Regions from separate parts of the Marispirochaeta aestuarii genome, predicted to be linked through region 2. Evidence: riboswitches for the same ligand, from Rfam matches in the RefSeq annotation. Region 2 holds a riboswitch; the other holds the start of a gene.
What was found. A riboswitch is a leader RNA that binds a small molecule or an ion and turns the genes downstream of it on or off. The one in region 2 is predicted to bind FMN.

Region 1 (3,402 bases), on a different contig from region 2:
TGCCGGAAATGACCCAGGGTCGTCTTTTTCAGAGTCGCCGCCAGGGCCTCGACGCAAAACGCTCCATCCCGAATCGCCGTGACCGTCTGGCATACACCGTCCAGGGAAATGGAATCACCCACGGCGCTTCCCTCCAGAACCTTCGCACAGGCAATCTCCATATGCTGATACTCGCCCTGACGCCGCAGGGAACGGATAGTCCCGATCTCCTCAACAAGTCCCGTGAACATACGCTGCCTCCTGTACCGTGAAATTACTTCGCAGCTCTTCGAGCCAGCCGGAACGGTAGGCATCAAAAAGCTGCTGGTCTCCGATCCTGAACCAGTTGACCCCTTCAAAGGCAAGGCCGTCTCCTGCCCTGGTGATTCCGAGGTCTCCCACGGCCTCCACGCCCGAACCGAGAAGCACGGGAGCGACGAAGGCGCTGAGGCGGTCATACAATCGATGCTTCAGGAAGGATGTCAGGAGACCGGAACCTCCTTCCACGAGCAGGGACCCGATCCCCTGCGCATAAAGCAGATCCAGGGCGGACGACAGGTCTGCCTTTCCTGTCGAATCAGGCTCTGCATACAGAACCCGTACTCCCCGCTGTTCAAGTCTGTGCTTCACGTCAAAAAAGTTTTCCGTCACATCTTCCGACGGAACCGCCAGAACAATCAGCTCATCTCCCCGCTCCCTCACCAGTCGGGATTCAAGGGGAATTTTCAGGGAGGAGTCGAATACGACAGGACGGGGACTGTGTCCTTCAACGAGACGGGTAGAAAGTTCGGGGTCGTCCGCCAGCACGGTGCCGATCCCCACGGCGATGGCATCCCGCTCGGACCGGAACCTGTGCCCAACCCGGCGGGCGGACTCATCGCTTATCCAGCGGGAATCCCCCCCGGCTGCGGCGATACGGCCATCCAGGCTCATGGCGCATTTCAGATGAACAAAGGGGCGGGAGAGGACCATCCTGGTATTGAAGGCGTCATTGAAACGCCAGAAGGCTTCGTTTTCCTCGCTGAGACTCACCCCGATGCCGACCTCCCGCAGGGCCAGAACTCCCCTTCCGCTGACCTTCGGATTCGGGTCAGGCTGACCGATGTGTACATGCCGCACCCCGGCGGCGATAATCCGCTCCGTACAGGGAGGCTGAAGCTTCTCCGGCGATCTGTAGGAGCAGGGTTCAAGGCTGCAGTAGAGTTCCGCTCCCCCGGCTTCGGATCCGGCGGCTTCAAGGGCCGCGGCTTCCGCATGGAGGTCGCCATGGCGGCGGTGGCAGCCCTCGGCGATGATCCGACCGTCTTTGACCAGGACTGCCCCGACCATGGGATTCGGAGAGGTCCTGCCCCGACCCCTGGCGGCAAGCTCGAGGGTCCTTTCAAAGAAAAATGAGTCTATGTTCATAAACGCTCCCGGTCGGGGCGCACAGGTATGGCGGGAGACCCGTCATGGCACAAAAAAACCCGGGCATAACGCCCGGGGCCTTTTGTTCACGACGGGAGGCAGGACAGGGATACTCACCTGAGACGGCATATACTTATGCCGCGGTACACGGACGATCCCCGTTCCACTGGTTTTCTCCCATCCGGACTGTACCGTCGGTACCGGAATTTCACCGGTTCAGCTCTCTTTCAGCGAATATCGCCGAGAACTCGCGGACTTTAACCGCCGGTCGGGAATTGTCGAAGAATCAGATCGACGCACCCTGCCCCGAAAACCGGGACCAGATTACAGAATTTTCCACCAGGGCGTCAAGACTCCGGTTTTCCCTATCGCCGTCCCGTCAGCTTTATTATGTGATGTCCGAACTGGGTGGAAACAACGGGACTGATGCTTCCCACGGACATCTTTTTACAGGCCTCTTCAAATTTGGGAACCATCTTTCCCGGACCGAACCAGCCCAGGTCTCCCCCCTTCGATTTTGACGGACAGGTGGAAAAATCCCTGGCAAGGGCAGCGAAATTTCCCCCGGATTTGATTCTCTTTAACAGCTCCTGCGCAAGGGCCCGGTCCTTGACCAGAATGTGACTGGCTCTCCACTCCACCCGGCGGCCTCCTTATCGATTTTGGTTTCTACTATATACGGCATTTTCCGTTTTTCGCAATCCTGGCGGACTCAGTCTCCCCGAATAATCTCCACACTCTCCGGAGAGGGACGCTGCCGCAGCTCTTCCCAGGAGCTGAGGGCGAAGCGCAGTACAGCACAGTCGCCGGTACCCAGGGGGGTACTTTTTCCCCCCAGCAGGGAAGCGGTTTCCTCAAAAGCGGGATTATGCCCCACCAGAAGTACCCTGTCCAGGGAGTTGTCCAGGCCGGTGATAAACTCGATGAGGGAGGAGTCGTCGATATTGTACAGCTCATCCCGGGCGTCCACAGGTTCGGGATACTCCGTCTCCTGGGCGCAGATTTCCGCCGTTGCCCGGGCCCTGACCGCGGATGAGGTGATTATGCGATCCGGAACAAGGCCGGTCTTCTTCAGGTATCCTCCGATATGTCTCGCCTGAGTGACTCCCCGTCCCTTGAGTTCCCTGTCCCAGTCACGGGTGTAGCCTCCGCGATGGGTTTTTCCATGTCGTAAGAGAAGCAGAGTTTTCAGCATAGGTGCCTCCTGCCTTAATATTAATACCGATCAACATTTATCGTAAACCGCTAATACCCTTAACGAAAACAATACTCTGGGGTAATATGGGTCGAAATGAACACAATTCTTCAGGACCTCCATATCCATACCGTCTACTCCGTCGGGGACAGCGCTGTAGTTCCCCAGATGACCATAGATTTTATCGCCTCCCTGGAACACGCCGATATCCGCGGCATAAGCGACCACTTCGAGTACCTTCAGGGCGAAATTTTCGAGACTTACCGGCATGACGTAAGGGCCCACGGGTTTTATCTCGGCTGTGAAATAAACACCGGCGAAGAGACCCGGGAAGCTGTTGAGTACCCTTACGACTATTTTATCTACCACTGCAGGGACAGAGAAAGCGAATACCGCGGGGCGGAATTTCTGGTCTCCACCGGCAAGCCGGTCATCATCAGCCATCCCATGGCCATGGGAGCGAACCTCGCCAGGGTGCCCCGGGAGTGTTTTATCGAGATAAATAACCGCTATATCTGGCGGGGAGACTACATGAACTACTTCTCGCCCTGGACGGGGGAGTTCAATTTTGTTTTCGGTTCAGACGCCCATCAGCCGAACTGGCTGAACCAGACCATCGCCCGAAAAGCGGCAGGGGACCTGGGAATAGAGGAGAGCATCCTTTTCCCGAAGCCTACACCTGCAGGGACTCGATGAAACCCTGCAGGGTCTGGATAATGTAGCGGCGGATCTTCGTCTTTTCTGATGCGGCGGTTTTAGGAGTGAACAGAATTACGTAGCGTTTGGGTTTCTCTTCGCGAAAGCCCATCACAACGCCGGAC
Region 2 (3,402 bases):
AGGAGAGGACTCAGGGAACGGCCGTGGTGCAGCCTGGAGATAATTCTGGAAAAGAGGTTGGCGATATTGGCGGAGACAAACCACTCCTTTTCCAGGAGGGTTTCGTCATGGTAAACGGCATTGGTGCCGATGATGCGGTAAAACAGCCCCTTCTGATAGGCTGCATCGAACTCCTCGATGGCCCTGCCGGTAAAGAGGGGCAGACTGATGGCGCAGATGATTTTCTCGGCGCCCACCTCCTTCAGATGGGTCATTGCCTTGATAAGGGTACCGCCTGTGCCAAGCATGTCGTCTGCCATGAAAACGGTTTTCCCTTCCACGTGTCCGAGAAGGTTTATACTGGTTATATTGCTGTCCCCCGCCTGACTCACCTTGGAATAGTCCCGCTCCTTGTACAGAAGGGCCAGGGGTTTATGCAGGCTCACGGCGTAAAACTTGTTGCGGTCCACCGCGCCGGTATCCGGAGCCACAACAACCAGGTCCTCATGGACCAGATCAACCAGCCGTGAAAGGGACCTGAGAATCTGATACGAGGCATGAAGATTCTCGATGGCAGTCCGATGAAAGGTATTCTGAATCTCCCGGGAGTGGATGTCCAGGGTAATAATGCGTCCAACCCCCATGAACTCGCAGATTCTGCCGAACCATGCAGCAGTCAGACTCTCCCGGCCTTTGCGCTTATGCTGCCTGGAATAGGGATACACCGGCAGCACCAGGGTTACACTGCGGGCTCCCGCCTGGATCGCGGCATCGATGGTGACGAAGAGAATAAACATGTGATCGTTCAGACTCAGGGTAGTCTCTTCCCCGTTCAAAGGCACGGGATAGTGGTTTTCCACATCCTGAATTACATACAGATCGATGCCCCGGACCGAAGAGAGAATCTCCGCCTTGAACTCTCCATTGGCAAAACGGGTAAAACGGGTTGGAATCTCAAAGGAGGGCGGACGGTAGTGTTCCCCGAAAAAGCCGTGATTCTGGGAGGGAATATGCAGATCCTGTACGAAGTTGATCTGCTCAATGGCCTTTTCCTTGTCTATTTTATACCGTTTGGCGAGGCGTGTGGCCATGCGCTGGTACTTGCGGGCATAAATGGATCGCAAGTGCGGCAATAATTCCCTGGCGAAACTCGCTCCGCCCGGACAGGCGATGATTCCCAAAGTACCGGGTTTAGATATGCTCAAAGGTTGTCCCCATCTTCTCGTGCGTTCCGGAAGCAAACGCTAGGCTAGGAGTTACTGGTGAATACCGGTCAAACCTATCATTAGTTCAGTGTGGGGGTCAAGTAAAGCCTCAGGCGCCTGCCTGAACGGCCAAGATTGACATTCAGGGTAAAAAGGAAATATATTTGACGCAGATATATTTTCTTCGAGGGAGGGACCTAAAGTCCCGACCGGCGGTAACAGTCCGCAATCCCTGTACCGGTTTCGTTGAGACGGCACAGGGGGGATTCGGTGGGATTCCGAAACCGACAGTGAAAGTCTGGATGGGAGAAGAAAATAGAACCAGCCGTTCCGGATTTTTCCGGGAGGGCCCGCTCTACTTTCTCTCATCTGCCCCCGATGCGTTTTCTGGAGGCAGTTTTTATGAACCGCGTATTACAAGGCAAACTCAATTTCTCTGTACCGGGGATTACCCGTTTTGCAGTACTCCTTTTTGTGGTGGCAGGTTTTCTCTTCCTCAGTTCCTGCAGTCCGAAGGAGGCTCAGACGGAAGAAGCACAACAGGAGGCCCCCGGGGCAGTCGGCTCCATAGCGGTTTTCGTCCCCGGGGTAGTGGCCGGAAGCCCTACCTACGAGATGATGGTCGAAGGAGTCGAGGCGGCAGCCCGGGGAAAATCCGGTGTGGAAGTTTCGGTTGTCGAAGGCGGATTCAATCAGGGAGAATGGTTAACGAAGCTGAGCTCCCTGGCAGCTTCCGGCCGCTACGACCTCATCGTTACTTCGAACCCTGCGATGCCGGAGATCTGTGCAGAGGTCTCAAGGTCCTACCCTGAAGCCCGCTTCCTGGTCCTGGACGGACACATCGAAGGGAATCCCTCGATCTTCACCTTCCGTTTCAACCAGCGGGAACAGGGGTATCTCGCCGGCTATTTCGCGGGCCTCGTGGCCAGAGAGAAGCAGGCGGAAGGGACTGTAAAAGTCGGCCTCATTGCAGGTCAGGAGTATCCGGAGATGCTCCGCTCGATCCGGCCGGGCTATCAGCAGGGCGCTGAGGCAGCGGCAGGGACTGCAGAGCTTGATTTCCGGGTTGTGGGAAACTGGTACGACGCAGGGAAGGGCTCCGAACTTGCCGGAGATATGTTCCGTTCCGGAGTCAATGTGATCCTGGCCATCGCCGGCGGGGCGAACCAGGGGGTGATCTCGGCGGCACAGGAGGCAGGAAAGGGAGTAATCTGGTTCGACTCCTCAGGCTACGATGTCGCCCCCGGTACCGTTATCGGCAGCACTCGAATTTACCTGGATCGGGCGGCCCGGGAGATGACCCTCAAGGCCATTGAGGGGGAACTCCCCTTCGGCTCAGCGGAATCCGTGGGGATAGCCGAGGGATATATTACTTTCATCACCGATCACCCCGCCTACACCGAAAACTTAAGCCAAGAGCTGCGGGAGAAGCTCGAGAATCATCTTGAGGAGCTCAAGAACGGTTCGGTGAAGGTACAGGAATAGGCTCAGGGCAGCATCAGAGGAAAAGGGTAAGCGATGCCGGACAGCGGAGGATCCATCAGGGCCCGGAACATACACAAATATTTTAACCACGGAGAGGTAAAGGCCCTCGACGGAGCCGGCATCAATCTGCGGCGGGGAGAGATCCACGGGCTTCTGGGGGAGAACGGATCGGGAAAGACCACCCTGGTGCGCTGTATCGCCGGGATGACCCGGCCCGACTCCGGGGAGATTCTGATGGACGGTATTCCAGCTGCCCGGCACAACCGGTCCAAAGTAAGCGGGAAGATCGCCTATATTCCCCAGCACCCCCGGCTGGTCCCCTCCCTGACGGTACAGGAGTTCCTGCACCTGGGGATGAACCCGGCAGGACAGGGACGGGATGAAGCAGCGGGAAAAATCAGGAGGATATCCGAAAGGCTCAGGATCGATCTTCCCCTGGCAACCCGGGGAAACCGGGTACCTGCCAACCTGGTCACTGCGACAATGATTGTCGAAGCCCTGCTGAAGGCCCCGGATTTTCTGATCCTCGATGAACCCTCCACTTCCTTTACCCCCCTGGAGACGGAGAACCTTTTTTCCCTTTTACAGGAACTCGCCGCGGAGGGTATGGGCATTTTGATAGTCTCCCATAAAATCCGGGAAGTCCGGCAGCTCGCCCACCGGCTTACCCTGCTGCGAAAGGGGAAGAGTATAGCCGAAACCGAGGCAAGAGATCTCTCCCTGGAAGAGATAT

Region 1: another riboswitch for FMN. It lies ahead of ribD (bifunctional diaminohydroxyphosphoribosylaminopyrimidine deaminase/5-amino-6-(5-phosphoribosylamino)uracil reductase RibD); the one in region 2 lies ahead of B4O97_RS00055 (BMP family ABC transporter substrate-binding protein).

What each region holds. Positions count from the first base shown of each region.
Region 1 covers NZ_MWQY01000007.1:45,162-48,563, forward strand. Annotated here, with positions in the region: gene B4O97_RS07325 (riboflavin synthase) at 1-230, opposite strand, end outside; gene ribD (bifunctional diaminohydroxyphosphoribosylaminopyrimidine deaminase/5-amino-6-(5-phosphoribosylamino)uracil reductase RibD) at 211-1,386, opposite strand; FMN riboswitch at 1,552-1,704, opposite strand; gene B4O97_RS07335 (peptidylprolyl isomerase) at 1,752-2,027, opposite strand; gene B4O97_RS07340 (SixA phosphatase family protein) at 2,099-2,581, opposite strand; gene B4O97_RS07345 (PHP domain-containing protein) at 2,678-3,277, shown strand; gene B4O97_RS07350 (PilZ domain-containing protein) at 3,255-3,402, opposite strand, start outside.
Region 2 covers NZ_MWQY01000001.1:9,147-12,548, reverse strand. Annotated here, with positions in the region: gene prs (ribose-phosphate diphosphokinase) at 1-1,184, opposite strand, end outside; FMN riboswitch at 1,361-1,502, shown strand; gene B4O97_RS00055 (BMP family ABC transporter substrate-binding protein) at 1,587-2,669, shown strand; gene B4O97_RS00050 (ATP-binding cassette domain-containing protein) at 2,703-3,402, shown strand, end outside.